One region of the Streptomyces sp. NPDC054932 genome, then DNA from elsewhere that is predicted to be linked to it. Evidence: riboswitches for the same ligand, from Rfam matches in the RefSeq annotation. Region 1 holds a riboswitch; each other region holds the start of a gene.
What was found. A riboswitch is a leader RNA that binds a small molecule or an ion and turns the genes downstream of it on or off. The one in region 1 is predicted to bind cobalamin.
Positions count from the first base shown of each region.

Region 2: it holds a riboswitch for cobalamin, as region 1 does, so the genes downstream of both, ACWGE1_RS14160 (cobalamin biosynthesis protein) here and cobN (cobaltochelatase subunit CobN) in region 1, are expected to answer to the same signal.
Region 3: it holds a riboswitch for cobalamin, as region 1 does, so the genes downstream of both, metE (5-methyltetrahydropteroyltriglutamate--homocysteine S-methyltransferase) here and cobN (cobaltochelatase subunit CobN) in region 1, are expected to answer to the same signal.
Region 4: it holds a riboswitch for cobalamin, as region 1 does, so the genes downstream of both, ACWGE1_RS17950 (ABC transporter substrate-binding protein) here and cobN (cobaltochelatase subunit CobN) in region 1, are expected to answer to the same signal.

Region 1 covers NZ_JBSGXU010000033.1:50,776-58,369, reverse strand. Annotated here, with positions in the region: gene cobN (cobaltochelatase subunit CobN) at 1-3,469, opposite strand, end outside; cobalamin riboswitch at 3,512-3,643, opposite strand; gene ACWGE1_RS12425 (cobalamin biosynthesis protein CobG) at 3,909-5,255, shown strand; gene ACWGE1_RS12420 (precorrin-8X methylmutase) at 5,252-5,899, shown strand; gene ACWGE1_RS12415 (precorrin-2 C(20)-methyltransferase) at 5,896-7,395, shown strand; gene ACWGE1_RS12410 (GNAT family N-acetyltransferase) at 7,491-7,594, opposite strand, start outside.
Region 2 covers NZ_JBSGXU010000040.1:27,552-35,145, reverse strand. Annotated here, with positions in the region: gene ACWGE1_RS14180 (hypothetical protein) at 1-385, opposite strand, end outside; gene ACWGE1_RS14175 (alpha/beta hydrolase family protein) at 566-1,696, opposite strand; gene ACWGE1_RS14170 (anion permease) at 2,007-3,290, shown strand; gene ACWGE1_RS14165 (hypothetical protein) at 3,331-3,552, shown strand; cobalamin riboswitch at 3,665-3,817, shown strand; gene ACWGE1_RS14160 (cobalamin biosynthesis protein) at 3,855-4,832, shown strand; gene ACWGE1_RS14155 (cobyric acid synthase) at 4,829-6,349, shown strand; gene ACWGE1_RS14150 (putative cobaltochelatase) at 6,504-7,594, shown strand, end outside.
Region 3 covers NZ_JBSGXU010000027.1:2,847-10,440, forward strand. Annotated here, with positions in the region: gene ACWGE1_RS10565 (carboxylesterase/lipase family protein) at 1-839, opposite strand, end outside; gene ACWGE1_RS10570 (MerR family transcriptional regulator) at 1,026-1,982, shown strand; cobalamin riboswitch at 2,260-2,483, shown strand; gene metE (5-methyltetrahydropteroyltriglutamate--homocysteine S-methyltransferase) at 2,660-4,984, shown strand; partial or broken gene ACWGE1_RS10580 (DUF4430 domain-containing protein) at 5,055-5,541, opposite strand; gene ACWGE1_RS10585 (deoxynucleoside kinase) at 6,082-6,744, shown strand; gene ACWGE1_RS10590 (hypothetical protein) at 7,006-7,594, opposite strand, start outside.
Region 4 covers NZ_JBSGXU010000058.1:11,643-19,236, forward strand. Annotated here, with positions in the region: gene ACWGE1_RS17930 (VOC family protein) at 81-479, shown strand; gene ACWGE1_RS17935 (PE-PGRS family protein) at 551-2,071, opposite strand; gene ACWGE1_RS17940 (ABC transporter ATP-binding protein) at 2,043-2,861, opposite strand; gene ACWGE1_RS17945 (FecCD family ABC transporter permease) at 2,858-3,886, opposite strand; gene ACWGE1_RS17950 (ABC transporter substrate-binding protein) at 3,883-4,878, opposite strand; cobalamin riboswitch at 4,923-5,064, opposite strand; gene ACWGE1_RS17955 (hypothetical protein) at 5,176-5,592, opposite strand; tRNA gene ACWGE1_RS17960 (tRNA-Trp) at 5,897-5,973, opposite strand; gene ACWGE1_RS17965 (DUF5959 family protein) at 6,080-6,493, shown strand; gene ACWGE1_RS17970 (DUF4352 domain-containing protein) at 6,609-7,136, shown strand; gene ACWGE1_RS17975 (glycoside hydrolase family 18 protein) at 7,248-7,594, shown strand, end outside.

The DNA.
Region 1 (7,594 bases):
CCTCCTCCAGGAAGGCGCGGTTGGTCGGGTCCAGGACGTACGTCTCGGTGAGCTTGTCGTACATCCAGTCCGCGACCACACCCGTCGTGGCGTCGTAGCCGAAGAGGTAGTCCACCGTCGCCGCGAGCTCGAAGGCGCCCTTGTAGCCGTGGCGGCGCATCGCCTCGATCCACTTGGGGTTCACGACACGGGCCCGGAAGACGCGCGACGTCTCCTCGACCAGGGTGCGGGTCTTGACCGTCTCCGGGCGGGTGGAGTCGCCGATGTAGGCCTCGGGAGCGGTGCCGCGCAGGGCGCGGACCGTGGCCACCATGCCGCCGTGGTACTGGAAGTAGTCGTCCGAGTCCGCGATGTCGTGCTCGCGCGTGTCCGTGTTCTTCGCCGCGACCGTGATCCGCTTGTAGGCCGTCTCCATCTCGTCCCGGGCGGGGCGTCCTTCGAGGCCGCGGCCGTACGCGTAGCCGCCCCACACCGTGTAGACCTCCGCGAGGTCGGCGTCCGTACGCCAGTCGCGCGAGTCGATCAGCTGGAGGATGCCGGCGCCGTACGTGCCCGGGCGCGAGCCGAAGATACGGGTCGTCGCGCGCCGCTCGTCACCGTGCTCGGCCAGGTCCGCCTGGGCGTGGGCCCGGATGAAGTTCTCCGAGGCGGGCTCCTCCAGCGAGGCCGCCAGGCGGACCGCGTCGTCGAGGAGGCCGATGACGTGCGGGAACGCGTCGCGGAAGAAGCCCGAGATGCGCAGCGTCACGTCGATGCGGGGGCGGCCGAGCTCCGCGAGCGGGATCGGCTCCAGGCCGGTGACGCGGCGCGAGGCCTCGTCCCAGACCGGGCGGATGCCGAGGAGGGAGAGGGCCTCCGCCACGTCGTCGCCCGAGGTGCGCATCGCGCTCGTGCCCCACAGGGACAGGCCCACGGAGGCGGGCCACTCGCCGTTGTCGGTGCGGTAGCGGTTCAGCAGGGACTCGGCCAGGGCCTGGCCCGTCTCCCACGCGAGGCGCGAGGGGACGGCCTTGGGGTCGACCGAGTAGAAGTTGCGGCCCGTCGGCAGGACGTTGACCAGGCCGCGGAGCGGGGAGCCGGAGGGGCCCGCCGGGATGAAGCGGCCGTCCAGGGCCGCGACCACGTGCGCGATCTCGTCCGTGGTGCCGGCCAGGCGCGGGACCACCTCGTTCGCCGCGAAGGTCAGGACGGCGGTCACGTCCGCGCAGTGCCCGGCCGCGACCGCGGAGACGGCCGAGGGGTCCCAGTTCGCGTCCTCCATCGCCTGGACCAGGCCGCGGGCCTGGGCCTCGACCTCGTCCGCGGAGGTACGGGTGGCCTTGGACTCGTCCAGGCCGAGCGCCTCGCGCAGACCCGGCAGGGCCGTCGTACCGCCCCAGATCTGACGGGCGCGCAGGATCGCGAGGACCAGGTTGACCCGGGACTCACCGGTCGGCGCGCCGCCCAGGACGTGCAGGCCGTCGCGGATCTGGGCGTCCTTGACCTCGCACAGCCAGCCGTCGACGTGCAGCAGGAAGTCGTCGAAGCCCTCGTCGTCCGGGCGCTCCTCCAGACCCAGGTCGTGGTGGAGCTTCGCGGCCTGGATCAGCGTCCAGATCTGGGCGCGGATGGCGGGCAGCTTCGCCGGGTCCATCGCGGAGATCTGGGCGTACTCGTCCAGGTGCTGCTCCAGCCGCGCGATGTCGCCGTACGACTCCGCGCGCGCCATCGGCGGCACCAGGTGGTCGACCAGGGTGGCGTGCACGCGGCGCTTGGCCTGGGTGCCCTCGCCCGGGTCGTTGACCAGGAAGGGGTAGATGAGCGGCAGGTCGCCGAGGGCCGCGTCCGGGGCGCAGGCCGCGGACAGGCCGGCGTTCTTGCCCGGCAGCCATTCCAGGTTGCCGTGCTTGCCCAGGTGGATCATCGCGTCGGCGCCGAAGCCGCCGTCCTCGGCGCGCGCCTGGATCCAGCGGTACGCGGCCAGGTAGTGGTGCGAGGGCGGCAGGTCCGGGTCGTGGTAGATCGCGATCGGGTTCTCGCCGAAGCCGCGCGGCGGCTGGATGAGGATCAGGAGGTTCCCGCGGCGCAGCGCCGCGAGCACGATGTCGCCCTCCGGGTTCGCGGAGCGGTCCACGAACATGTTGCCCGGGGCCTCGCCCCAGTGCTCGGTGACGCTGTCGCGCAGCTCGGCCGGGAGCTCGGCGAACCAGCGCCGGTAGTCGGCGGCAGGGATGCGGACCGGGTTGCGGGCCAGCTGCTCCTCGGTCAGCCAGTCCTGGTCGTGGCCGCCGGCCTCGATCAGGGCGCGGATCAGCTCGTCGCCGTCGCCGGAGACCAGACCGGGGATGTTCTCGGTGGGACCGAAGTCGTAGCCGCCGGCGATGAGGGTGCGCAGCAGCTCCACGGCGCTGGCCGGGGTGTCGAGGCCGACCGCGTTGCCGATGCGGGAGTGCTTGGTCGGGTACGCCGAGAGGACCAGCGCGACCTTCTTGTCGCGGCGGTCGATGTGCCGCAGCCGGGCGTGGCGTACGGCGATCCCCGCGACCCGGGCGGCCCGCTCGGGGTCGGCCACGTAGGCGGGCAGGCCGTCCTCGTCGAGCTCCTTGAAGGAGAACGGGACGGTGATCAGGCGGCCGTCGAACTCGGGCACCGCGACCTGCGTGGCGGCGTCCAGCGGGGAGAGGCCCTCGTCGTTCTCCTCCCAGGCGGAGCGCGAGCCGGTCAGGCACAGGGCCTGCAGGATCGGCACGCCGAGCCCGGCGAGGGCGCCCGCGTCCCAGGACTCGTCGTCGCCGCCCGCCGAGGCGGTGGCGGGCTTGGTGCCGCCGGCCGCGAGGACGGTGGTGACGACCGCGTCGGCCGACTCCAGCGCGGCGATCAGCTCCGGCTCGGGGGTGCGCAGGGAGGACACGTACAGGGGCAGCGCCTGGGCGTCATGGCCCTCGATCGCGTCGCACAGGGCGTGCACGAAGGAGGTGTTGCCGCTCATCTGGTGGGCGCGATAGTAGAGCACGGCGATCCGCGGGCCGGTGGTGGTCCCGGGCGTGCGCTCCAGCGGGCCCCAGGTGGGGGCGGCGGCGGGCGGCTCGAAGCCGTGACCGGTCAGCAGGACCGTGTCGGAGAGGAAGCGGGCCAGCTGTTCCAGGTTGGCCGGGCCGCCGTGCGCGAGGTAGCCGTGGGCCTCGGCGGCGATGCCGATCGGGACCGTGGATGCCTCCATGAGCTGGGCGTCCGGTGCCTGCTCGCCGGTCAGGACCACGACCGGGCGGGTCTGGCCCGGGGCCAGGAGCAGATCGAGGCCGTCCTGCCAGGCGCGGAGGCCGCCGAGGAGACGTACGACGACCAGGTCGACCCCGTCGAGGAGGCCGGGGAGGTCGTCGAGGGGAAGACGGGAGGGGTTCGCGAACCGGTACGGGACGGGGCCGTCCGCCGTGTTCGCTGCGCGGGCGCTGAGCAGATCGGTGTCGGACGTCGACAGCAGCAGAATCATGCGGCGGCAGGCCTTCCTCGGGGTTTCCGCGCCCCGGGCAGTGTGAGGACAGCGGGAGTTCCTGACTCACCCCGGGCGCGGGATCGCTCCGCGGGGTTCACAGTGGCGGGACCGCGCCGGAATCGCACCGGGCTTCCTCCCATGTCGCCGTCCTCGGCGACGGCGGACCGTGTGGTCCGCCGGAAGGTCATCTTAGGGGCGGGTCGCTCCGGCCGGGGTGGGTGGGGTGGTGGCGGTGCGCCGGACGCTCCCGCCGGGGTGGCGGGTGTGCGCTTCCGGGTGCGGCGCCGTTGCCGGGGCTCTGCCCCGGACCCCGCGCCTCAAACGCCGGCGGGGCCGGAAGGGCGGGCTGCGGGGCTGGAGGGGCGGCGGGGAATCGCAGGTCGGGGTGGTGACGGACACAGGTCGGGGGGCCGCAATCGTGGGTATGCTCGCGGCCATGCCCCAGCCCCCCTCCGCCGCATCGCGGGACGAACCCGTCATACGGGATCGTGGTGACGCCTGTCCCGGCGCGCTGCGACTGCACGCGGCGGACGACGGGTTCCTGGCGAGGGTCCGGGTACCGGCCGGGCTGCTGACCGTCCGGCAGGCCTCGGTACTGGCGCTCGCCGCCGACCGGTTCGGCGACGGGCACCTGGAGCTGACCTCGCGCGGCAACGTGCAGCTGCGCGGCCTGGCCGACGGCTGCGTCGCCGGGCTCGCCCGGCTGCTGGACGGAGCGGGGCTGCTGCCCGCGCCGAGCCATGAGCGGGTACGGAACATCGTGGCGACACCGATGTCCGGACTGGACGGACCGGACGGGCCGGACGGAACGGCGGTGGACAGGACGGCGGCCGCGGACCGGCCCGACGCACTGGCCTGGGCCGTGGACTTCGACCGGCTGCTGTGCGCGAGCCCCTGGGCCGCCGCGCTGTCCGGGCGGTTCCTCTTCGCCTTCGACGACGGGCGCGGTGACGTGGCGTCACTCGGCCCCGACGTGACCGTCCTCGGCCGCCCCGGCGGCCGGGCACTGGTCCGCCTCGGCCGGGCCGCCGACGCCGTCGAGCTGGCCGGACAGGACGCCCCGCAGGCGGCGCTGCTGGCCGCCCGCTATTTCCTCGACGCCGCCGCGGCGGCGGGCACCCGCGCCTGGCGGGTGTCCGAACTGCCCGCCGAACACCCGCTGCACGCGGCCGGGTTCGCCCTGCGCCTGGCAGCCGGGGGGATCGACGCGAAGACCACTGGCGCGGTGGAATGGCCGTACGCTCCGCCGCCCCGGCCGTGGGGCGCGGGCGTGCACGACCGTGAGACCCTGTGCGTCCTGCCCCCGCTCGGCCGGCTCACCTCCGCCCAGTGGCGGGTCCTGCTGCAGGTCGCGGACCGGGGGAGCGGCCAGCTGCGCGTCACCCCCTGGCGCAGCGTCATCCTGCCCTCGGCGAGCGCCCGCAGGCCCATCAACGGCGCCGCCCGCATCGAGGCCGCCGGGCTGGTCCTCGCCCCCGGCAGCCCCTGGGAGTCCGTCACCGCCTGTACCGGGCAGCCGGGTTGCGCGAAATCCCTCGCGGACGTACGCGCAGACGCGCGGGCCGTCGCCGAGCGGGCGCGCGGACCGCTGCCCGTGCACTGGTCCGGCTGCGAGCGCCGCTGCGGCCATCCGCGCGGCACCGCCTGGGTGGATCTGGTCGCCACCGGGACCGGATACCGGATCGCCACCCCCGGCCGCCCCGTACGCGACGACGTACCGCCCTCCGAACTTGCCGCGGCACTCGCGGACGCCCGCACCGACCCCGACGTAGTGAAGAAATGAGCGAGTACACCGTGTTTGAGTACGAGAAGGACGGCGCGGCCATCTACCGCCAGTCCTTTGCCACGATCCGCGCCGAGGCGGACCTCTCCGGGCTGCCCGACACGGTCGCCCAGGTCGCGGTGCGCATGATCCACGCCTGCGGGATGACCGACCTCCCGCAGGACCTCGGCTTCACCCCCGAGGTCGTGCTGCGCGCCCGCGCCGCACTGGAGGCGGGCGCGCCGATCCTGTGCGACGTGCAGATGGTCGCCAGCGGTGTCACCCGCAAGCGGCTGCCCGCCGACAACGACGTGATCTGCACGCTCTCCGACCCGGCCGTACCGGAGCTCGCCGCGAGGATGGGCACCACGCGCAGCGCCGCCGCCCTGGAGGTGTGGCGCGACCGCGGCCTGCTGGAGGGTTCGGTGATCGCCGTCGGCAACGCGCCGACCGCGCTGTTCCGGCTGCTGGAGATGATCGAGGAGGGCGCCCCGCGCCCGGCCGCCGTCATCGGGGTTCCCGTCGGTTTCATCGGCGCCGCCGAGTCCAAGGACGCCCTCGCCGCCCACCCCTCCGGGCTCGACCACCTGATCGTGCGCGGCCGGCGCGGCGGCAGCGCGATGGCCGCCGCCGCCGTCAACGCCATTGCGAGCGTGGCCGAATGAGCGTCGCCGAGCCCAAGGGGCGGCTGTACGGGGTCGGGCTCGGCCCCGGCGACCCGTCGCTGATGACCCTGCGCGCCGTCGAGGTGATCGCCGAGGCCGACGTCGTGGCCTACCACAGCGCCCGCCACGGCCGTTCCATCGCCCGCTCGATCGCCGCGAAGCACCTGCGCGCGGACCACGTCGAGGAACCGCTGGTCTACCCGGTCACCACCGAGACCACCGACCACCCCGGCGGCTACCAGGGCGCGATGGAGGAGTTCTACGAGGCCGCCGCGGCCCGCCTCGCCGCCCACCTGGACGCCGGCCGGACCGTCGCCGTGCTTGCGGAGGGCGACCCGCTCTTCTACAGCTCGTACATGCACATGCACAAGCGGCTCGCGGACCGGTACGAGACCGAGGTCATCCCCGGCGTCACCTCCGTGAGCGCCGCCGCCGCCCGGCTCGGCACCCCGCTCGTGGAGGGCGAGGAGGTCCTGACCATCCTCCCCGGCACCCTGTCCGAGGAGGAGCTCACCGCCCGCCTCGCCGCCACCGACTCGGCGGTCGTGATGAAGCTCGGCCGGACCTTCCCCGCCGTCCGCGGCGCGATGGAGAACAGCGGCCGGCTCGCCGAGGCCCGCTACGTCGAGCGCGCCACCATGGAGGGCGAGCGCACCGGCCTCCTCGCCGACACCGACGCCGACAGCGTGCCGTACTTCGCCGTCGCCGTGGTCCCCAGCCGCATCGGCAACCCGGGCAGCGTGCCGTCCGGCCCCGGCGAGGTCGTCGTCGTGGGCACCGGCCCGGCCGGCCCGCTGTGGCTCACCCCGCAGACCCGGCGCGCGCTGGCCGACGCCGAGGTGCTGGTCGGCTACACGACCTACCTGGACCGGGTGCCCGTACGGCCCGGGCAGATCCGGCACGGCTCCGACAACAAGGTGGAGTCGGAGCGCGCCGAGTTCGCCCTCGACCTCGCCCGGCGCGGCAAGCGCGTGGCCGTGGTCTCCGGCGGCGACCCCGGCGTCTTCGCCATGGCCACGGCGGTCCTCGAGGTGGCCGGGCAGACGGAGTACAAGGACGTGCCGGTACGGGTCATGCCGGGGGTGACCGCGGCCAACGCGGCGGCCGCCGCGGCCGGCGCCCCGCTGGGCCACGACTACGCCACCATCTCCCTCTCGGACCGGCTCAAGCCCTGGGAGGTCATCGCGGAGCGGCTGCGGGCTGCCGCCGCGGCCGATCTGGTGCTGGCCCTCTACAACCCCGGCTCGCGCAGCCGGACCTGGCAGGTGGCCCAGGCCCGCGAGCTGCTGCTGGAGCTGCGCTCGCCCGGGACCCCGGTGGTCGTGGCGCGCGACGTGGGCGGCCCCGGGCAGTCGGTACGGATCGTCACGCTCGCCGAACTGGAGCCGTCCGAGGTGGACATGCGCACGCTCCTGCTGATCGGCTCCTCGCAGACGCAGGTCACCGAGCGGGCCGACGGGTCGAGGATCACCTGGACGCCGCGCCGGTACCCGTGATGACCGGGTGAGGCAGAACGGAACATGGGGAAGGCCCGGTGCGACGACCGCACCGGGCCTTCCCCGCGTTCCGGAGCCGGATGTCCTGCGGCTGTTCAGTCGGCCGCGGGCGTGCCGGCTCCCGCGGCCGCGCCGCGGGCCAGGCGGAACAGCACGTTCGGCCGCAGCGGGCCTTCGGGCGCGTCGGGGTCGTCGAAGT
Region 2 (7,594 bases), on a different contig from region 1:
GCCGGGCGTGGCCGCCGTGCACCTCGACCAGTCCGGCGAGCCGGGCGCGGTCCCAGCCGACCCTGATCTGGCCGTGCGTCAGGTTCAGTTCTCCGGCGGCGCGTTCGACGTCGGCCGCGGACAGGGCGCCCGTGGGGGCGGGCCGGCCGCCGTCCCCGGCACCGAGGTTGCGCTCGGCCCAGCGGGTCAGGCGTACGGCGTCGACGAGCGAGGCCCGGGCCCGGTTCGCGAGGTCGGCCGTGGCGGGCGTACCCGCCGGGGGCCGGGGCGCGGGCCGGGTGCGTCGGTCGGTCACCGCCTTGCGGGCCGCGGCGACGGAACGCGGCGAGACGAGTCGGAGTCTGGAGTCGCGAGCCAACTGCTCATCAGGCTTTCGGGACGTCACGGAAGCAGTCTCGCCCGTCACTGGCCGAAAGCCCAAACGGAACCAGCCGTTGCCATCGGCCACCTGCAGTGCAGACCGGGACAAGCCGCCCGCTGGGCCCTGTACGTCACAGGGCCTTCACATGACGGACCTTCACCGGGGCCTTCGGACGGGCCGGCGTCGGGGCCTGCGCGCGGCCCGTCACATGAGGGGGGTGAGGAAGCGGCGCAGGGCCTCCTCGTAACCGGCCGGATCGGCATTCCACATCGCACCGTGCCCGGCCCCGCGCACGGTGTGCAGCGTGACGAGGTCGGGGCGGGCCGCGGCGAGCCTGCGGGAGGGTCCCCAGGGGGCGAGCGCGTCGTCCGGGCCGTGGAAGATCAGCACGGGGACGCGCAGCGTGCCCGGGTCCGCGCCCGGCGGCCGGCGGTCGGCGCGCAGGCCCGCGCGGCCCTCGGCGGCCCGGACGGCCAGCGGCAGCACCAGGGCCGGGGTGCGGCGCGCCGCGGCGAGCCCGCGCAGGGTGGTGTGCCAGTCGAGCACCGGCGAGTCCAGCACCAGTCCGGAGATCAGGTGGGACAGCGCCGATCGCTCGGCCGCGTGCAGGGCCATGGTGGCGCCGGTGGACCAGCCGTGCAGGATCACGCGCCGGGCGCCGTAGCGGACGGCGTAGCGGATGGCGGCGTCCAGGTCCCGCCATTCGGATTCACCGAGGTGGCCGAGCCCGTCCGGGGAGGCGGGGGCGCCGAGGTCGCCCCGGTAGGCCAGGTCCAGGACGGGCAGCCGGTGGCGCTGGAGGAAGGGCATGACCACCATCGGGTGCTCGCGGCTGCTGCCGAGCCCGTGCACGGTGATCACCCAGGTGTCCCGGACCGAGGGCACGAACCAGGCGGGCAGGGCGCCGAGCTCCCCGGGGACGTCCACGTCGGCGTGGTCGAGCCCGAGGGCGGTGCGCGGATTGCCGACGTACACCTGGGGGGTGAGCGTGACCCGGGTGCCGGGGGCGAGGGTGCCGTGGGTGACGGAGACGAGCCGCCGCACGACGGCGTCCGGGCCGTGGTCGGCGTCGGGGAGGACGGGACCGACGACGGCGTGCACGCCGGGTGCGACCAGGCCGTGGGTGCCGGGGCGCAGGGAGGCGAGCGAACGGGTCAGGGCGATCCGGCCGGCGGCGGTCCAGTGGACGCTGAGCCGTGGCCCGCCAGGGAGCGGACGTCCGGGTTCCGGCCGCAGGGCCGCGTCGGCGGCGTACCGGCCGGCGGCAACGGCGGCCGCGCCGGCACCCAGGATGGTCGTCGTGACGGCCGCAGCCGTCGCTGTCGCGGTACGCACGGCTCCAGTGTCGGGTCGCGGCCTCGGGCGGGCCACCGGAGGAGATCCCTCCGCCGCCGGCACAGGGAGAGTGATCTAGGTCTCATTCGAGGCCCCGGAGGCGGGATCGTATGCAGGTCGACCCCCCTGCGGAGGGGTTCATTCACCCGCCTTTGACGTGCATTAATGGCGTTATCTACGCCAGAATCAGGACGAATGGCCCGATCGCACCCCGTCCCAGTACACCGCTCCGCCCGAGTCAGTTCACCTTCCGTTCATCCAGGTTGCCTACGGTCGCCGAGCCACTGACGTCAAACAGAAGCCTGGGTAAATGGAGCACATAACGCTTCTCCTCGGGATCGTGATCATTACCGCTCTCGTGTTCGACTTCACGAACGGTTTCCACGACACGGCCAACGCGATGGCCACCACCATCTCGACCGGCGCCCTCAAGCCCAAGACGGCGGTGGCCATGTCCGCCGTGCTCAACCTCGTCGGCGCGTTCATGTCCGTGGAGGTCGCCAAGACGATCTCCAAGGGCCTGGTCAACGAGGAGGGCATCCAGCCAGAGGTGATCTTCGCCGCGCTGGTCGGAGCGATCCTCTGGAACCTCGTCACCTGGCTGGTCGGCCTCCCCTCCAGCTCCTCGCACGCCCTGATGGGTGGCCTGATCGGCGCCGCGGTCGCCTCCGCCGGCATCGGCGCGGTCAACGGCAGCGTCATCGTCACCAAGGTGCTCATCCCCGCGATCGCCGCCCCGCTGGTGGCCGGCATCGCCGCGTACCTGGCCGCCAAGCTCACCTACAAGCTGGGCAACAAGGTCGGCGAGAAGACCTCCGCCAAGGGCTACCGCGCCGGTCAGATCGCCTCGGCCGGTCTCGTGTCCCTCGCGCACGGCACCAACGACGCGCAGAAGACGATGGGCATCATCACCCTGGCCCTCATCGCCGGCGGCGCGATCGCGCCCGACGCGAACCCGCCGGTCTGGGTCATCGTCTCCGCCGGTCTCGCCATCGCGATGGGCACCTACCTGGGCGGCTGGCGCATCATCCGCACCATGGGCAGCGGCCTGACCGATCTGCAGCCGCAGCAGGGCTTCGCCGCCCAGACCTCGGCCGCGTCCGTCATCCTCGCCTCCTCGAACCTGGGCTTCTCGCTCTCCACCACCCACTCGTGCTCCGGTGCGGTCATGGGTGCGGGCCTGGGCCGCAAGGGCGGTGTGGTCCGCTGGTCCACCGCGACCCGCATGTTCGTCGCCTGGGGCCTGACCCTGCCGGCCGCCGCGCTCGTCTCGGCCGGTGCCGAGCTGGTCATGCGCATCGGTGACGTCGGCATCGCCGCGGTCACGGTCTTCCTGATCGGCTCCTGCCTCGCCATCTGGCTCATCTCCCGCCGCCAGGTCGTCGACCACAACAACGTCAACGAGGTGGAGCCGGCCGCCGCCGAGGAGCCGGGCGTCATCACGACGGCGATCGCCGCCGTCACCGTCCCGCCGACCGTCGCCGCCGCCGGTACCACCGGCGCCGCCACGACCGCCGAGGTCACGGACGACGCCCTCAAGGCCACCATCCCGGCCGCGACGCAGACCCCGGCGGCTCCGGCCGCCGCGGTCTGACCGAGACACACAGAGACCCGGACACTCAGAAAGTGGCAGTATGAAGATCGACTGGGAAGCGCTCGGCTCCGTCTTCGGGGTCAGCCTCTTCGCCACCGTCGCCCTCGTGGCCCTTTTCACCCTGGGCCTGGTGGGCCTGTCCAAGCACGAGACCGCGACCGAGCAGGGTGGCACGGCCACTCTCGCCCGCAGCGGCGCGTACGCCTGCTTCGCGCTCGTCACGGCGGCCGTGGGCTACGGGATCTACCTGATCGTCGCCTGACCGGCCGCCTCACGGCGGACCAGGCGTGAAGGCTCCCTCCGGGTTTGTCCCGGAGGGAGCTTTTCGCATCCCCCGCCCCTGCCGCGCCGCAGGTCAACGGCGAGTTGACGGGCCTTCTCGGTGCGTGGTGGACTGCCCGAGCCAATACGGCGGCATGGAGAGGAAGTCCGGTGCGAATCCGGCGCGGTCCCGCCACTGTCACCGGGAGCGCACGCCGCGCGTGCGTCCCGGGAGCCAGGAACTCTCGCCGCCGGACACGTCGAACCAGGGCGCGGACCCTGAGTGAGGACATACCTGCCACCATGCGTGCCGATCGCGTCTTCGCGTACGGCGCCACGGCGGGCCTGATCGGCGACCGGATCCTCGGAGATCCGCGCCGAGGGCACCCCGTGGCCGCCTTCGGACGGGCCGCCGCCGCCGTCGAGCGCACCCTGTGGCGCGACGACCGCGCCCGGGGCCTCCTGCACACCCTGGTGTGCGCCGGGGGCGCAGCCGCCATCGGTGCGCTGGGCGCCCGCGCCGTGCGCTCCCGGCCTGCGGCCGCCCGTATCGCCCTGACCGCCGCCGCCACCTGGGCCGTGGTGGGCGGCACCTCGCTGGGCCGCGAGGCCCGGGCCATCGGCGGGGCGCTCGCCGCCGGGGACACCGAAGTGGCCCGGGAGCGGCTCCCCCACCTGTGCGGACGCGACCCCCAGGCCCTGGACGGGCAGCAGATGGCCCGCGCCGTCGTGGAGTCCGTCGCCGAGAACACCTCCGACGCGGTGGTCGGCGCCCTGGTGTGGGGTGCCGCCGCCGGAGTCCCCGGTCTGCTGGCCTTCCGGGCCGTGAACACCCTGGACGCGATGGTCGGCCACAAGTCCCCCCGCTACCTGCGCTACGGCTGGGCCTCCGCCCGGCTCGACGACCTGGCGGGCTGGCCGGGGGCCCGGCTGACGGCGGTCGCCGCCGTACTGGCCGGCCCCGACCGGCGCGGCGCCGTACGGGCCTGGCGCGTGGACGCCGCCGCGCACCCGAGCCCCAACGCCGGCCCCGTCGAGGCCTCCTTCGCCGGGGCGCTCGGCGTCAGGCTGGGCGGGACCCTCGCTTACGGCGGCCGGGTCGAGCACCGGGCCGTCCTCAACGGCGGGGCGGGGCGGCCGGTGGAGGTCGCGGACATCGAACGGGCGGTCCGGCTGTCACGGCAGGTGACCTGGCTGGCCCTGGGCGCCTGCGTGGCGGCCCGGCTGCTGGTCTCCCGAACGCTGGAATCCCGTACGGCACAGAGAGGGCGGCGCGCATGAGCGGCGCGAAGCGCGGGGGCGGACTGCTCGTCGCGGGCACCACGTCGGACGCGGGCAAGAGCGTGGTCACGGCGGGCATCTGCCGCTGGCTGGCCCGGCAGGGCGTCAAGGTGGCGCCCTTCAAGGCGCAGAACATGTCGCTGAACTCCTTCGTCACCCTGGAGGGCGCCGAGATCGGCCGCGCCCAGGCGATGCAGGCGCAGGCGGCCCGTGTGGAGCCGACCGCACTGATGAACCCGGTCCTGCTCAAGCCGGGCAGCGACCGCAGCAGCCAGGTGGTGCTCCTGGGCAAGCCGGTGGGCGAGATGAGCGCCCGCGGCTACCACGGCGGCCGCCAGGAGCAGCTGCTCGGCATCGTCACGGACTGCCTGGAGCAGCTGCGGGGCACGTATGACGCCGTGATCTGCGAGGGGGCGGGCAGTCCGGCCGAGATCAACCTGCGCCGGACCGACATCGTGAACATGGGCATCGCGCGGGCCGCGCGGTTCCCGGTGGTCGTGGTCGGCGACATCGACCGCGGCGGGGTCTTCGCGTCCTTCTTCGGGACGACGGCGCTGCTCTCCCCCGAGGACCAGGAGCTGATCGCCGGCTACATGGTCAACAAGTTCCGCGGTGACGTGTCGCTGCTGGAGCCGGGCATGGAGATGCTGCGCGGGCTGACCGGGCGGGCGACCTACGGGGTGCTGCCGTTCCGGCACGGGCTGGGCATCGACGAGGAGGACGGCCTGCGCGTCTCGCTGCGGGGCGCCGTGCGCGAGTCCGTGGTGGCGCCGCCCGTGGGCGAGGACGTGCTGCGGGTGGCCGTCTGCGCCGTGCCCCTGATGTCGAACTTCACGGACGTCGACGCGCTCGCCGCGGAGCCCGGGGTCGTGGTGCGCTTCGTGGACCGGGCCGAGGAACTGGCCGACGCGGACCTGGTCGTCGTACCCGGCACCCGGGGCACGGTGAAGGCCCTGGAGTGGCTGCGCGAACGCGGACTCGCGGACGCGCTGCTGCGGCGGGCCGCCGAGGGGCGGCCGGTGCTGGGCATCTGCGGCGGGTTCCAGGTGCTGGGCGAGCGGATCTCGGACGAGGTCGAATCGAAGGCGGGCGAGGTCGACGGCCTCGGTCTGCTCCCCGTACGGGTGCGCTTCGAGCGGGAGAAGACCCTGGCGCGGCCTTCCGGGACGGCTCTCGGCGAGGAGGTCGCGGGCTACGAGATCCACCACGGCGTGGCCGAGGTGCTCGGCGGCGAGGCCTTCCTGGACGGCTGCCGGGTCGGGTCGGTGTGGGGCACCCACTGGCACGGGTCGCTGGAGTCGGACGGCTTCCGGCGGGCGTTCCTGCGGGAGGTGGCGGCGGCCGCGGGGCGGCGCTTCGTCCCGGCGCCGGACACCTCGTTCGGCACGCTGCGGGAGGAGCAGCTGGACCTGCTCGGCGACTTGATCGAAGAGCACGCCGATACGCGTGCGCTGCTGAGGCTGATCGAGGACGGCGCCCCGGCCGGCCTCCCGTTCCTCCCACCGGGTGCCCCGTGACGGGCCGGGTCCTGCGGGCATTCCGGCCGCACCGGGCGCACGGCACCAGCCGGATCAAGCCCCGCCGGCGATCGAGGCGCGAGGTCCGGGGCGGAGCCCCGGCAGCGGCGCCGCACACGGCAACGGTCCACACCTTCCAAGGAGTGAGCAACACATGAGCACCCCGTATCCGTTCACCGCAGTGGTCGGCCAGACCGACCTGCGGCTGGCGCTCCTGCTCAACGCCGTGAGCCCAGCGGTCGGCGGGGTGCTCGTGCGCGGTGAGAAGGGGACCGCCAAGTCCACCGCCGTCCGCGCGCTGTCCGCGCTGCTGCCGCAGGTGGACGTCGTGTCCGGCTGCCGGTTCAGCTGCGCGCCCGCCGCGCCGGACCCGGCCTGCCCCGACGGCCCGCACGGGTCCGGCGCCGGCGGCGCCCGGCCCGCCCGCATGGTGGAACTGCCCGTCGGCGCCTCCGAGGACCGCCTCGTCGGCTCCCTCGACATCGAACGGGCGCTCGCCGAGGGCGTGAAGGCCTTCGAGCCCGGACTGCTCGCCGACGCCCACCGCGGGATCCTCTACGTCGACGAGGTCAACCTCCTCCACGACCACCTGATCGACCTGCTGCTGGACGCCGCCGCGATGGGTGCCTCGTACGTGGAGCGCGAGGGCGTCTCCGTCCGGCACGCCGCCCGCTTCCTGCTGGTCGGCACGATGAACCCCGAGGAGGGCGAGCTCCGCCCGCAGCTCCTCGACCGGTTCGGGCTCACCGTCGAGGTGGCCGCCTCCCGCGAACCGGCCCAGCGGGTCGAGGTGGTCCGCCGCCGGCTCGCCTACGAGGACGATCCCGCGGGCTTCGCGACCCGCTGGGCCGGGGACGAGCACGAGGTCCGCGCCCGCGTGGTGGCCGCGCGGGCACTGCTGCCGAAGGTCTCGCTCGGCGACACCGCGCTCCTGCAGATCGCGGCGGCCTGCGCCGGCTTCGAGGTCGACGGCATGCGGGCCGACATCGTGATGGCGCGGACCGCGACCGCCCTGGCCGCCTGGGCCGGGCGGACCGAGGTGCGCAAGGAGGACGTCCGGCAGGCCGCCCTGCTGGCGCTCCCGCACCGCCGGCGCCGCAACCCGTTCGACGCGCCGGGCCTCGACGAGGACCTGCTCGACCGGATCCTGGACGAGTTCCCCGACGAGGAACCCGACCCGGAGCCCGACCCCGAGCCCGGACCGGAGGGCCCGGAGGGACCCGACGACAGCGGCCCCGGGGACGG
Region 3 (7,594 bases), on a different contig from region 1:
CCCAGCTGCCGGGCGGCTTCCGCACCGGCCGACTGGACATCGCGCTGCGGGGCGAACGGCTCGTACGCCGGCGTTCCGGGTCCGAGAGCGCCGCTCGGGAAGGACATGAGGCAGGAACCGCTCTGGAGCACGGCCCGCCGGAAGAGTCCGGCGGCCGTCGGCGAGGTGAGGTGCGCACAGATGCTGAGAGCGCCTGCGGACTCGCCGAACAGCGTGACACTGCCCGGATCGCCGCCGAAGCGCTCCGCGTTCGCCCGCACCCAGCGCAGGGCGGCCTGCTGGTCCGCCAGGCCGAACGGTGGGGCGGAGCCCAGTCCGGGGTGGCCGAAGTAACCGAAGATCCCCAACCGGTAGTTGACCGTCACGACGACCGTGTCGCCCCGGACCGCCAGCTGTTCGGCGCCGTAGTCACTGCCGGAGCCGCCCAGGAACGCCCCGCCGTGCATCCACACCAGCACGGGCCGCTTCTGTCCGGCCGGCTTTGACTTCGGCGTCGGCGTCGGCGTCGGCACGGTGACGTTGAGGTAGAGGCAGTCCTCCGAGCCGAGGACCGCGCCCGCACCCGGTGTCGGCATCTGCACGCAGCGCTCTGCCGCCGCCGTCGCATCCCGGACACCGCGCCATGCGGCGGCGGGCACCGGAGCGCGCCAGCGCAGCGGTCCGGTCGGCGGTGCGGCGTAGGGAATGCCGTCGAAGGTGGTGTACGAGCCGTGCGACACACCGCGTACCAGGCCGTGGTCGGTCCGGACGACGGTCTGCGGGGAGCCCGGTGGTGCAGCGGTCGCCGGTACGGCGGTGGCCGTGAGCAGTGCCACCGCGCAGAGCAAGGGGAAGAGCACCGAGCGGATCCCGGCCCTTCGCCATGGACGCGGCGCTGCCGGGGTCGGGGTCGGGGTCGGGGTCGGGGTCGAGAAAGGGGTCGGGGACATGCGTACCCACCGTTCTTGGTCGGGGGATCGGTGCGGACCGAAGCGGTCAGTGATCAATACGCTAGGACCTCCCGCGCGCTGGAGGTTCAAGAGACTGTGACGCACGACACGTGGAGCATCGGTGAGCTCGCGGCCGGGACGGGAGTTCCGGTGAAGACCCTCCGCTACTACTCCGACAGCGGTCTGCTGCCCGTGGCCGGCCGTAGCGCCGGTGGCCATCGGCGCTACGGTCCCGAGGCGTGGGAGCGGATCCGTTTCATCAGACGCCTACGGGCGCTGGACACCCCGATCGCGACCATCACGCAGGTGGTCACCGGTGAGTGCTCCCTCGGGGAACTGGTGGCGACCGAGCTCGAAGTGGTGCAGGAACGGCTGACCGAGCTGCGGTGGCGCCAGGCCACGCTCCAGTCCCTGGACGACTGCACGAGCGAGGAGCGGCTCCGGCGTCTGGAGATACTCTCCCGCGTGCAGCGGCTCCCGGAGGCGCACCGCACTCTCACCGATCACTGGTACCGCGAGCTGTCCGCGGCCATGCCCGGGCGCCGACTCGACATCATGATCGCCATGCTGTCACCCGCCCCGCCCCAGGACCCCGATCCCGCTTCGGCCCTGGCCTACGCCGAGCTTCATCTGCTCGTCTCCACGCCCAGTTTCACCTGCTGGACCCGGGACCACGACGAAGAGATGAGGGACGGTCCGGCCTTCTACGCGGAGATCGACGAGGCTGCGGCTCTGACCGCCGACGCGCTGGCCCAGGGTCTGCCGCCCAGCGCCGGGGATGCGGTGAACGCCTTCGTGTCCGCCCACGCACGAGCCCGGCGGGAGTCGGACACCCCCGCCTTCCGCGCCTACCTGCACGGGCTGGTGTCGAGGTCGTCCGGCTTCGATCCCCGCCTGCAGCGGTACTGGAGCCTGGTCGCCGCCGCCACCGGCGGGCGCGTGCTGAACATGACGGTGGCTCATCGATGGCTGACGGACGGACTGTTGATCTCGACGTCCGGGAACCCGCCCCCGGCGTCGAGGGGCTCACGAACTCCCGCGTGCGGTCCCTGAACGAGGAGCGCCGCTCCTACGGCCGGTCCGCCGCTTCCCCTGAGGACGGGCGCCGTGCCGGGTCCGCGCGCGGTGCGACTGTGCCCAGCGGGCCAGGCCGCCGGCCGGGGGGCGCCTCGCGGTCGACCCCGATCGGCAGACGTACGTTCCGTACCCGGTGTTCAAGAGCGGGTGATCCACGGCTCCGACGCCTCGAACGGTCTCGTCCTCCCCCACCGCGTCTCATCGCAGGGTCCGATATCTGGAACACTCTGTCCATTTTCCAGTTCGGCCGCCTAGTGTGGGCCCTGCAGCTGGTTCGCCCCGTCCGCCAGGCGGGATGCGTCGTAAGAGGGAACCCGGTGGGAATCCGGGACTGCCCCGCAGCGGTGAGCGGGAACGACCGCCGTCATACGCACTGGACCCGGGACGGGTCTGGGAAGCGACGGCCAGTAGGTGCCCGCCGGGAAACCGGCAGGCGTGCCCGCGAGTCCGAAGACCTGCCCGTTGCCCGTGCGCGATCGACCGCGCCCGGTTTCCTCGGTGACCTCGTGGGCGGGTCGGCGTGCATCAGGCGGATCCGTCCGTTCGCGTACCGCAGTCGTACGTGAACCCGGCGGTCCGCCTGCTCTCGCACCCTTCGCGTCCTCGACCCCGGTCACCGGGTCCATGGAGACACGCTCGCGAAGGAGAGTTCCGTGACCACCGAGTCCGCAGCCGCGGCAGTACAGGCCACCGTGTACGGCTACCCCCGCCAGGGCCAGAACCGCGAACTGAAGAAGGCGATCGAGGGCTACTGGAAGGGCCGAGTCAGCGCCGACGCCCTCCGGGACACCGCCCGGGACCTGCGCCGGGCCAACCGGGCCCAGCTCGCCGAGGCCGGCATCAGCGAGGTGCCGACCGGCGACTTCTCGTACTACGACCACGTGCTGGACACCACGGTGATGGTCGGCGCGATCCCCGCCCGCCACCGGGCCGCCGTCGAAGCCGACGCCCTGGACGGCTACTTCGCGATGGCGCGCGGCACGCAGGACGTGGCGCCGCTGGAGATGACCAAGTGGTTCGACACGAACTACCACTACCTCGTCCCCGAACTCGGCCCCGACACCGTCTTCACCGCCGACTCCACCAAGCAGGTCGCCGAACTCACCGAAGCCCTCTCCGCGGGGCATGCGGCGCGGCCCGTACTGGTCGGTCCGGTCACCTACCTGCTGCTGGCCAAGCCCGCCCCGGGCGTGGCCGCCGACTTCGAGCCGATCACGCTCCTCGACCGGCTCCTGCCCGTCTACGCCCAAGTGCTGGCCGAGCTCCGCGCGGCGGGCGCCGAGTGGGTCCAGCTGGACGAGCCGGCCCTGGTCCAGGACCGCACCCCGGCCGACCTGAACGCCGCGGCCCGCACCTACCGGGAGCTCGGCGCCCTCACGGAGCGCCCGAAGCTGCTCGTCGCCTCCTACTTCGACCGGCTCGGTGAAGCACTCCCGGTGCTGGCGAAGGCTCCCGTGGAGGGCCTTGCCCTCGACTTCACCGATGCGGCCGCCGCCAACCTCGCCGACCTCGCCGCCGTCGGCGGGCTCCCGGGCAAGCGCCTGGTCGCGGGCGTGGTCAACGGCCGCAACATCTGGATCAACGACTTCCAGAAGTCGCTGACCACGCTCGGGACCCTCCTCGGGCTCGCCGACCGGGTCGACGTCTCCGCGTCCTGTTCCCTGCTGCACGTCCCTCTGGACGCCGGCGTCGAGCGCGACATCGACCCGCAGGTGCGCCGCTGGCTCGCCTTCGCCCGCCAGAAGACGAACGAGATCACCACGCTGGCCCGCGGCCTCGCCCAGGGCACGGATGCGATCACCGCCGAACTCGCCGCGAACCGCGCCGATCTGGCCTCCCGCGCCGGCTCTCCCATCACCCGCGATCCCGCGGTGCGGGCGCGCACCGGGGCGATCACCGACGCGGACGGCCGCCGCGCCCAGCCGTACGCGGACCGTGCGGTCGCCCAGCGCGCCCACCTGGGGCTGCCGCTGCTGCCCACCACCACCATCGGCTCGTTCCCGCAGACCGACGAGCTGCGCGTGGCCCGCGCGGACCTGCGGGCCGGGCGCATCGACACCGCCGGGTACGAGGAGCGCATCAAGGACGAGATCCGCGAGGTGCTCGCCTTCCAGGAGAAGACGGGCATCGACGTGCTGGTGCACGGTGAGCCCGAACGCAACGACATGGTCCAGTACTTCGCCGAGCAGCTGACGGGGTACCTGGCGACCCAGCACGGCTGGGTCCAGTCGTACGGCACCCGTTATGTGCGGCCGCCGGTCCTGGCCGGGGACATCTCCCGTCCGGAGCCGATGACCGTGCGCTGGACGACGTACGCCCAGTCCCGGGCGAGCAAGCCGGTCAAGGGCATGCTGACCGGCCCGGTCACCATGCTGGCGTGGTCGTTCGTACGCGACGACCAGCCGCTCGGCGAGACCGCGCGCCAGGTCGGCCTCGCCCTGCGCGACGAGGTCAACGACCTGGAGGCGGCCGGCACTTTGGTGATCCAGGTGGACGAGCCCGCCCTGCGCGAGACGCTGCCGCTGCGCGCGGACGGCCACGCCGACTACCTGGCCTGGGCGACGGAGTCCTTCCGGCTGACGACCTCGGGCGTGCGGCCGGAGACCCAGATCCACACGCACATGTGCTACGCGGAGTTCGGTGACATCGTCCAGGCCATCGACGACCTCGACGCCGACGTCATCAGCCTGGAGGCCGCCCGCTCCCACATGCAGGTCGCGACCGAGCTCGCCGAGCACGGCTACCCGCGCGAGGCCGGCCCCGGGGTCTGGGACATCCACTCCCCGCGCATCCCCTCCACCGGCGAGGCCGCGGCGCTCCTGCGCAAGGGGCTGGAGGCCATCCCGGCAGAGCGGCTGTGGGTCAACCCCGACTGCGGCCTGAAGACCCGCGGTTGGGGGGAGACCCGGGCGTCGCTGGAGAACCTCGTCGCGGCGGCTCGCGAGGTCCGCGCGGAGACCGGCACCGCGACCGCCTGATCCGCAGTCGGGTCGGAACGTCCGTGAGCGGATGTTCCGACCCGAACGCGGCCCTGGCCGAGGCGGTTCGTCAGAAGGCGGTCCAGGTGAAGGCGACCTGGTCGCCGGCCTTCAGCTTGAACCGGCATCCCGACGGGGGTCGGGATGCCGTTGACGGAGATGCTCCAGTAGGCGGAGCCGCCACCGCTGACGTTCTTCATCGTGTCGACGGAGAAGTCGTCGAACGAGGCGTACCAGGTGCCGTCCCAGGTGAAGTGCTTCTTCTTCGCGGCGTCGTCCAGGGCGGCGGTCGGCGTCGGTACGGCGCTCGGGCCGGCCGAGCCGTTCGTGCCGTCGCACTTGTGCGTGCCGCCGGTCGCCGTGGTGACGTCGTGGCCCTTGGTCTTGATCCTGCCCTTGAACAGCAGCCCGCTCGGGCCCTGCACCGTGAGGTTGACCTTGACCGGGGCGTTCGTGTTCGGGACCGGCTTGGCGTGGGCGACGGCGGGCGCTGTAGCGAGCGCGAGTCCGAGGGCGGCCGTCGTGACCAGCGTGCGACGGACGGGGTTCGGACGCATGAGGCGCCTTGCGAGCGGGCGGGCGCGCAGCACCACCCCGTCCACCCCGGCGTCCGCCACCAGTGCCGTGGCCCGCGGAGCAGCGGGAACGGACTGCCGACGAGTCGGCGAACCAAGGCTCCGCGCTGCAGACCGTGACAGTGGGAAACGGCCCGGTCCGACCGGGCACACGCACCGTACGGCCGTGACAGCGTGCTGACCAGTGGCCACTGTCCGGCGCGAAGGTGTCCCCCGACACTCTGCCGCGACCCGCACGGGACCGGGGCCGCCGGCGCTCTGGCCGACGCGGGCCGAGGCGTCATTTATGCTTCAAGGCGGCCGCGGGGCGGTGGCGCGTCGCTGTACGCGGCACCTGCGGAACGGTCGGTCCGGCCGGTCGAGGAGGGCGTCCTGCGTCGGGGCCCCGGTCCGGCCGCAGGACCACGTGATGCCGATCATGAAGGTCCTGGGGAATCGAATGGTCACCGACACGCGTCTCATTGGTGCGGGGTGCCCGGTCCACCCGCCCGCGAACGGAAGACCCCCAGGGAGAAGCGAGGTATGTCAGTGATCTGCGTCGGAGGCATGATCGGGATCGGCAAGACGAGCGTGGCCGAACTCCTCGCCAAGGAGCTGGGCAGCGAAGTCTTCTACGAGAGCGTGACGGACAACCCGATCCTGCCGCTCTTCTACACGGCGAGCCCCGAGGAGATCCAGGCGAAGCGCTACCCCTTCCTCCTCCAGCTCTACTTCCTGCAGACGCGGTTCGCCTCGATCAAGGAGGCGTACAAGCAGGGCGACAACGTCCTCGACCGCTCCATCTACGAGGACTGGTACTTCGCCAAGGTCAATCACGACCTCGGCCGGATCAGCTCCCTCGAAATGCAGGTGTACGAGGGGCTGCTCGGGGAGATGATGCGCGAGATCGACGGCCTGCCGTACCGCAAGGCACCCGACCTCATGGTCTACCTCCAGGCGGACTTCGAGACGGTACTGCACCGCATCGGGCTGCGGGGCCGCGACTTCGAACAGGACGAGAGCCTCGTCGAGTACTACCGGACGCTGTGGTCCGGCTACGACGACTGGGTGCACAAGCACTACTCGGCCAGCGACGTCCTCGTCATCGACATGAACCACACGGATGTCGTGAACCGCCCCGAGGACGCGGCCCGCGTGGTGCAGGAGGTCAAGGACGCCCTGACGGCAGCCCGGCGCCGGGGCTGAAGCCCGGCCTGCCCGGCAGCGGCGAGCGGGAACGACCGCCGTCATACGCACTGGGACCGTGAGGTCCCGGGAGGCGACGGCCAGTAGGTGTCCGCCGGCACGAGCACCGTGCCGACAGGCGTGCCCGCCTGAGGAGCCCTGAACCCGCGGGGCCTTCGCGCAGGCGCTCCGCCCGTGGCCCGGCCGGTCGCGCACGGAGCCCGCGGGTGCTCGGAGACGTCCGGCTCGCGGGCGCGAGCGGCGGAGGTGCGGACACCCCCCCTACGGACCGGGCGGGGCGGTTCGGGCGGGCGGGAGCGTCCGATGGACCAGGCGGAGGGCGAACGAGCGCGGAGGCTGCCAGACGCGCCGGTCGTCGAACGGCCAGGCGTAGACCGGGGCTCCGTCGCGGACGCAGCCCAGCAGGCCCGGCGCCGGGAGCTCGCGGGCCGACCACTCGTAGAGCTGTTGCAGTCGCGGAACGATCACCCCGAAATCGAGGAGGCGGCCGAACCCGATCTCCCTGTCGAGGTGGTACTGCACGGTGCCGCGGAGCGGGTACTCGTCGGGGAGCACGCGCGAGAGCTGCAGGAAGATTCCGGTCATGCCCAGCCTCGGGTCGCCGAGGAACGGGGCGAGCGGACGCAGCGGGCCGAGTGAGATCCGGGGCGCGGCGACCAGGGTGTGGGCGTAGAGCACGCGGCAGAGGACGACGTTCATGAAGAACCGCTCGCTCTCGTTCTCCGCCTCCGCGAGGGCGCGGTTCTCGAGGTAGGCGGCGACCACGCTCCCGTTGTGCGCCCGGTACCAGGCCCGGGCGGTGGGGTGCATCGCGAAGGACAGCCAGTGGTCGACCGTGGGCGAGGAGGAC
Region 4 (7,594 bases), on a different contig from region 1:
GTGATCACGGCATCGCGTGTCGGTCACCGGTCGGGTGAGGCATGGAGGCGCCGTGACGTGCCTTTCGGAGGCATTCACTCATGTCCGTTCATCTGAACCACACGATCATCCACTCCCGTGACAACCGGGAGTCCGCCACCTTCCTGGCAGACATCCTCGGCCTCGAGGTCGGAACCGAGTGGGGACCCTTCATCCCCGTCGACACCGCGAACGGGGTCACCCTGGACTTCGCGACCGTTCCGGCCGGGTCCATCACCGTCCAGCACTACGCGTTCCTCCTCTCCGAGGAGGAGTTCGACGTGGCCTTCGAGAAGATCAGGTCGGGGAAGGTCCCGTACTTCGCCGATCCGCACGGTCGGCACCCGGGCGAGATCAACCACAACGACGGGGGCCGCGGGGTGTACTTCACGGACCCCAGCGGGCACGGGATGGAGATCATCACCCGCCCGTACGGCTACCAGGAGCCCGACGCCGAGTAGGAGCGGGCGCCGGCCGCGCGTCGGCCGGATGACGGCCGTCGGCCATCGGGCCGTCGGCCATCGGGCCGCCGTCATCCGGCCGCCGTCATCCGCTCCATGACGGCCACCGGCAGCGCCGGGTTGCGGGCCGCGGCCTCCGCCGTCGCCCCGTCCTCCAGCAGCCCGATGAGGACGGGTACGGGCACCCGTGGATGCCGGGCGGCCACCGCGCGCACGCCGCCGTCCGGGTCGTCGAGCATCCGCACCACGGAGTCCGGCGACAGCCTTGGGTCGGTGGCGGCGCGCAGCCGGACCTCCGCGTCCCCGTCCCTGCTGAACCGTTCCACCAGCGCGGGCGTCGAGTCCGGGTCGTCCAGCGCCAGCTGCCGCAGGCGTGGGTGCGGGTCGTCCGCGTGGCGGAGCAGGTCGCGCCGTGGGAAGTTCGGGTGCCCGTAGGGCCGGTCGGGGGTGGAGAGGCTCCCGTTCCACCACTGCCACACCTCCAGCAGCATGTCCGCCGGGGCATCGTCGCAGTGCTCGGCGAGGAAGAGCCGGACGACCCGGTCCTCGTCCCGGGCCAGCCGTTCCACCACGTCCGGCGGCAGCCGCGGGGCCATCGCGACCGTGCTGCGCAGCAGCAGGTGCGGGGACACCGCGAGGCGGCGCATCGCCTCCGCGTCCCCGTGCAGCGCCACCACCCATGGGATCGGCCGCCGGATGAGCCGTGGGTCGATGTCGACCCGCACGGCCGACCGCTGCTCCTCCGTCAGCTCGGGCCGCGTGGACACGGCGAGGCGTACGTCGTCGTCCGGGTCGGCGGCGAGTACCTCGACCAGGTCGGGGTCCAGGTAGGGGTTCCGGGCCAGGCCCAGGCGCCACTGGGGGTCCTGGTCGGCGCAGAGCCGCGTGGCGAGGTCCCGGTCCAGCCGGTAGCCCTCGACGAGGCGGCCGGCCCCGTGCGCGGAGTCCACGTACTGCGCCGTGAGCGGTGCCTCCTCGTGCCGGGCGAGCGTGACCGCGGCCCGGACGGCGGGGGCTGGATCGGCCGCGAGCCGGGCCCGGGTCTCCTCGTCGAGGACGGGCCAGGCGGTCTCGCACGCGGCGGCCCGTACCCGTGGCAGTGGGTCCGCCAGCAGGACGAGGGACAGTGGGAGGGGCAGGGCGGGCATGAGGGCCAGCTCCTCCCGGACCGCGCCGGAGGGGTCCTCGGCGAGCGTCGCGTACGCCGTGGCCGTCAGCTCCCGCCCGGTGGCGGCCGCGGCCTGGAGCATCAGTTGGCGCCGGGCGCCGCCCTGTTCACCGAGCACGAGCCGCGACCACTGTTCCGGCGACAGCGCGAGGCAGGCGGGCCATTCGGCGAGGCGGCCGCGTACCTGCCGGTCCGGGTGGTCGACGGCGGCGTCGACGAGGGCGGCGGGCAGGTCGCGGCGTGCCAGGAGGTACAGGTCCAGCTGCCGGTCCACGTCCAGCATCCGGATCCGGATGTCGTCCGGTGTGGCCGCGTTGAAGCTCAGCCCCCGGAGCCGGGCCCGCCGCAGGCCCGGCTCCGCGTGCGGCCCCCAGTCCCGCGCCCGCCACCGGTCGTCATCGGGCCGTCGTACGTCTGTCCCCATCCAAGGGAAGGTAGACGATGTTCGGCGTGCCCGTGTCCGGGTGGACCCGGACTCGGGTCCGTACCCCGTACACCTCGGCCAGCAGTTCCTCGGTGAGCACCTCCTGCGGCGGGCCCGAGGCGGCGACCCGGCCGCCCGACAGGACGTACAGGCGGTCGCAGTAGGCGGCGGCGAGGTTGAGGTCGTGCAGGACGAGCAGGCCGGTGGCGGGCAGCCCGCGGACCAGGGCCAGGATCTCCAGCTGGTAGCGGATGTCCAGGTGGTTGGTCGGCTCGTCCAGGGCGAGCAGGCCGGGTTCCTGGACGAGGGCTCGGGCCACCAGGGCGCGTTGCCGTTCGCCGCCGGAGAGCTCGTCGAAGCGGCGGCCGGCGAAGGGGCCGGCGCCCACGGTCTCCAGGGCTTCGGCGACGCGCCGCGCGTCGTGCGGACCGTCCTGTTCCCAGAACCGTTTGTGCGGGCTGCGTCCCATGGCGACGACCTCGCGGACGCTCAGCCCGAGGGTGCCGCTCGCGTCCTGCGGTACGACCGCCACGCGGCGCGCCCGGTCCTTGACGGTGAGCGTGCTCGCGTCCGCGCCGTCCAGCAGGACCCGGCCGGCGGTGGGGCGCAGGGCGCCGTAGACGCAGCGCAGCAGTGTGGTCTTGCCGCTGCCGTTGGGACCGACCACGCCCACCGTCTCGCCGGGGCGGGCGGCGAGGTCGATTCCGTGCAGCAGTGTGTGCCCGTCGGTCTCGTAACGGACGCCCTGGACGGTGAGTTCCACGGGCGGCCGCGCCGGGTTCCCGGTCATCCGGTGACCCCTTCGGTCCGGGTGGAGCGGCGCAGCATCCACAGGAAGAACGGTCCGCCGACCAGCGCCGTGACCACGCCCACCGGTATCTCCGCGGGTGCGGCGGCGGTGCGGGCGACCAGGTCGGCCAGGATCAGGAACACCGCGCCGCCCAGAGCGGCCACGGGGAGCAGCGCCCGGTGTCCGGCGCCGACGACCATCCGGGCGGCGTGCGGGACCATCAGGCCGACGAAGCCGATCGCCCCGCTGTAGGCGACGAGCACGCCGATGACGAGCGAGGTGAGGACGAAGGCGGCGGCCCGGAAGCGCCCGGTGTCCAGTCCGAGGGTGCGCGCGCCCTCCTCCCCGGCGAGGAGCAGGTCGAGCGGCCGGGCGAGGGCGATGAGCAGGCCGGTGCCGATCACCAGCGCGAGGGAGGGCAGGACCAGTTCGTCCCAGCGGGCCCCGCCGAGGCCGCCGAGGGTCCAGAAGAGGACCGAGCGGATCTGGTCCGGGTGCGCGGAGAGCACGAGGACGAGACTGGTGAGGGCGGACAGGATGTACTGGACGGCGACGCCGGCGAGGGTGAGCCGGCCGGTGGTCATCGTTCCGCCGCGCCGGGCCATCGCGTAGACGGCGACGAGGGCGGCCATGGAACCGGCGAAGGCGGCCAGCGGCAGGCCCATGCCGAACGCGAAGGCTCCCGTACCGAAGACGATCACGAGGACGGCTCCGGCGGAGGCCCCGGAGGAGGCGCCGAGCAGGAAGGGGTCCGCGAGCTCGTTGCGTACGAGGGCCTGCAGCACGGTGCCCGCGACCGCGAGCCCGGCGCCGACGACGGCCCCGAGGAGGACGCGCGGGAGCCGGACGTCCCAGACGATGGAAGCGAAGGCTCCGGTGCGCCGCTCCCCGGACAGGCCGCTGACGACTATGTCGAGTACGCGCTCGGGGGCGATCCGTACGGCCCCCAGTGCCAGCCCCGCGACCGCCGCGGCGGCGAGCGCGGCGACCAGCGCGAGGAGGACGGTGGCGGTGCGCAGCCTCACGGGGCGGCGGGGTGGAGCTGACCGCTCAGGGACTCGACGGCGTCGGCGACGCGCACGCCGAGGACGGCCGAGGAGAGCGGCAGCACGACGAAGCGCCGGTTCTTGACGGCGGGTACCTCGGCGAGGGCCGGGTCGTTCAGCAGGCGCTGCTTCTTGGCCTCGACGGGGGTGCCGCCGTAGTCGTAGATGAGGACGACATCGGGCCGGCGCTCGATGACCTGCTCCCACGACACGTCGCCGAAGGAGTCCTTGAGGTCGGCGAAGACGTTCGTGCCGCCTGCGAGCGAGATGATCTCGTTGCCGATGCCGTTGCCCCCGGAAGTGGAGGCGGAGGCGTCGCCGGAGTCGTAGACGAAGACGGACGGGCGGGGCCCGTCCTTGACGCGGGCGGTCACGGCGTCGATGCGGCGCTGCTCGTCCTCGATGAGCCGGGTGCCGCGCTCCGGTACGCCGAAGGTCCGTGCGACCTCGGTGATCTCGGTCTTGAGCTGGTCGAGGCCGACCTTGCCCTCGGTGCAGTACTCCACGTTGAGCCGGGAGTCGATACCGGACTTGGCGAGTCCCTCGCGGTCGCGCCCCTGCGCCTTGTCGAAGGCGCTGGCGTACCCGCCGTACACGAAGTCGGGGTCGGCGCCGAGCAGGACCTCCTTGGAGGGGTACTCCTCGGCCAGCACCTTGATCTTGTCGTAGCCGGGCCGGTACGCGGGCAGCACGGCGTCGTCGAGGTACGCGGACCCGGCGATCCGGTCGCCCAGCCCGAGGGCGAGGAGCAGCTCGGTGGCGTGCTGGTTCATGGTGACCGCGCGCCGGGGCGGGGACTGGTAGGTGCTGCTCACACCGCAGTTGGTGAGGGTGTACGGAAACCCGGGCGCCGCGGGCTCCTCCGCGGCCTTGTCCTCGCCCGCCCCGGGAGAACCGGCGCAGGCAGTCAGGGGTATCAGGAGGGCGAAGGGGACGAGTGCGCGCAGAACTGCGCGGGAACGCGACGGCATGACGAGGCCTCTCCGGGGGATCCGCGTCCCCTGGTCGACGTGAACTGTGAGAGAGGCGGCGCGTCAGTGTCTGACTCCCGGTCTCCCGCGCGGGGACGACCGGTCACAGTGGCGGGACCGCACCGGAATCACACCGGTTTCCTGTCCTGCACCGCCTGGGGCAACACGGACAGTCTGCCAGAAAGCACCAGCCAACCGACCCTGCGGGGTCACGCGGGGCGGCCACCCCGGCGGCGGCAACGCCGACACCGGCTCCTTGCGCAGCATCCACCGCGGGGTGGTCGGTTGGTGGGCTTCTCAGGTCCGGGGGACGAACCGGGCGTCCTGTCGGCACGCACTCCGTGCGTTGTCGGTGATGCTCCGCAGTGGCGACAGCGCGTACCTGGCCATCACGTACCCTGCGGCGATCGACAGGGCGGCGAGGGCGACCAGGGCGAGCAGTGTGAACAACAGCGGAGATTCCCAGGCCTGTTGTCCCTGGCCGGCCGCACAGGGGTGCGGCCCGCTGTCCGTCGGTCCCGACCCGACGGCGGGCGTTGGCGCCGCACAGTCGCCGGTCATCAGTACGACCGACGTTTCGGATCCCAGCTCAAGGACCGGCGCGCTGCCCCTGCTCACGGCTTGCATCGCGAGCAGGGAGAGAACGGCGAGCAGCACCGCCCCGGCCACCATGAACACCCCGCCGTAGAGGCAGGTGAGACGTAAGAGGGTCACGGAACGGCGCTGTGGCGAAGGCTGCTCGTGGAGGCGCAGCCCGTCTGCCGTCCCTGCGCCACGGCCGGCGTGCACGGCGGTCGAAGTGACGCTGTTCGCGCCGCCGTTGACGTCGCCACCTCGGACTCGGATCGACATCGGCGCTTCCCCCTCAAGACGTGACAGCCCCCACTCTCTCCTGATGACCCTTAAGCGGCGCGTCAGTACGGGTACGGCCCGGGAGCGGGCCGGCCGGCGGTCTTGAACACGGCGGAGCCCCGCCGAATCATCGACGGGGCTCATTCCTTCCCGGCACGGGACCGTATGGCAGGGGCGGCAGGATTCGAACCTGCGACCATCGGTTTTGGAGACCGGTGCTCTGGCCGGCTGAGCTACGCCCCTTCGGTGGGACCAACGATGGCACGGCCGGACCCGGAGATCCATTTGTTTTGGGGCGCATCCGGCCGTTCCCGCATGATGGTGGTGATCGGAGCGGCCTTCGGGGGGCATGGTGGAGGACGCCGGGGTGGACCTGATCCGGCTGGTCGCCGAGGACAGCAGTGTCCGGTTGCCGGTGCTCGGCCGTCATCGGCCCGGGGCGACCCCGTACAACGACCATCTCGACGCCGAGATCGTCGTCACCAGCGGCTTCGCCAACGGACGCCTCAAGCTGCGCCTTTCGCCCGAGGACCTGGACGACTGGGCCGCAGGTCTCGATGAACCGGCCGCCGACAGAGGCATCCGCCGGCTGCGCGGCAACGGGATCCGCATCGAGGTCGACCGCCGGTTCTCGGTTCCCGTTCCGGTTGTCACCGTGGCGGACGAGGACGCCTCCGCCTCCTCGGTCCGCGTCCGGCTGGACGTGGGCCACGGCTGGGTCGACGACCTGCGCCGGCAGTACCGCCGGGTCCGGGATGCCTGACCCAACGAGGTGGTGACCGCTCCGCGCTCCAGGAGCCACTGGCAGTGAAGGGTGGCGGGGCCCGGGGATGCGGAGGATCGTGAGGAAGGGGAGCCGTGGAACGGGAGGTTCCGTCATGGCCCGAAGCCGACGACCCGGCCGCACGGGACTCCGGGCCGTTCTCGTGGCGCTCGCACTCCTCGCTCCCGCCCTGTCGGGAGCGTCCCCGGGCGGCTCGGGCGAGACGATCTCCCTTGCCGGGAGCCTGCCCGGTGAGCGGCTCGACGTCACGTTGACGCAGGTGGTGGACCCCGCGACCCCCGCGGCCCCTGCGACCCCCGCCGCACCCGTTGGCTCCACCGGCCCCGACCGGCTCGTCGCGACGCGCTTCCGCCTGGAGAACACCGGGACGGCCGTCTACCAGGACTCCCCCGCGCCGGCCGCGCACCTGCTGGACACCACCGGGCGCCGGTTCACCGGGCTCGGCGTCCCCACCACTGCCGGACCGGCCTTCCCGGACACCGTCACGCTCGACCCAGGAGACACGGCGGAGGGTCTCATCACCTTCCGGCTCCCGCAGGACGCCGACCCGGCCGCGGTCCAGTTCGCCCTCGACGGCGGACTGGCCGACGACGTCGGCCAGTGGAGCCTGCAGCCCCAGTAGCGGGCGGCGAGTTTCGGCCACCCCCTTGACCGCTCTGGTCCAGACCAATAGTTTCCGGCATGCACAGCGCACGCGCACACGCCCCGCTCCCCGCATCCGCAAAGGAAGCCCATGCGCCGCAGCATGCTCGGCAGGATGGCCGTCGCCGCCTGCTCCCTCTCCCTGCTGACCGCCTTCGCGCCCGCCGCCGCCGCGCAGGCCGACGGCGGCCACGACCGCCCGTACAAGAAGGTCGGCTACTTCACCCAATGGGGTGTCTACGGACGGGACTTCCAGGTCCAGGACCTGGAGGCGAACGGCTCCGCCGGAAAGCTCACCCACATCAACTACGCCTTCGGCAACGTCAGTCCGCAGGGCAAGTGCTTCACCGGGAACATGCCGGGTGAGGCCGACGCCTGGGCCGACTACGTGCGCCCGCTCGACGCCGCGAACTCCGTCGACGGGGTGGCCGACACCGG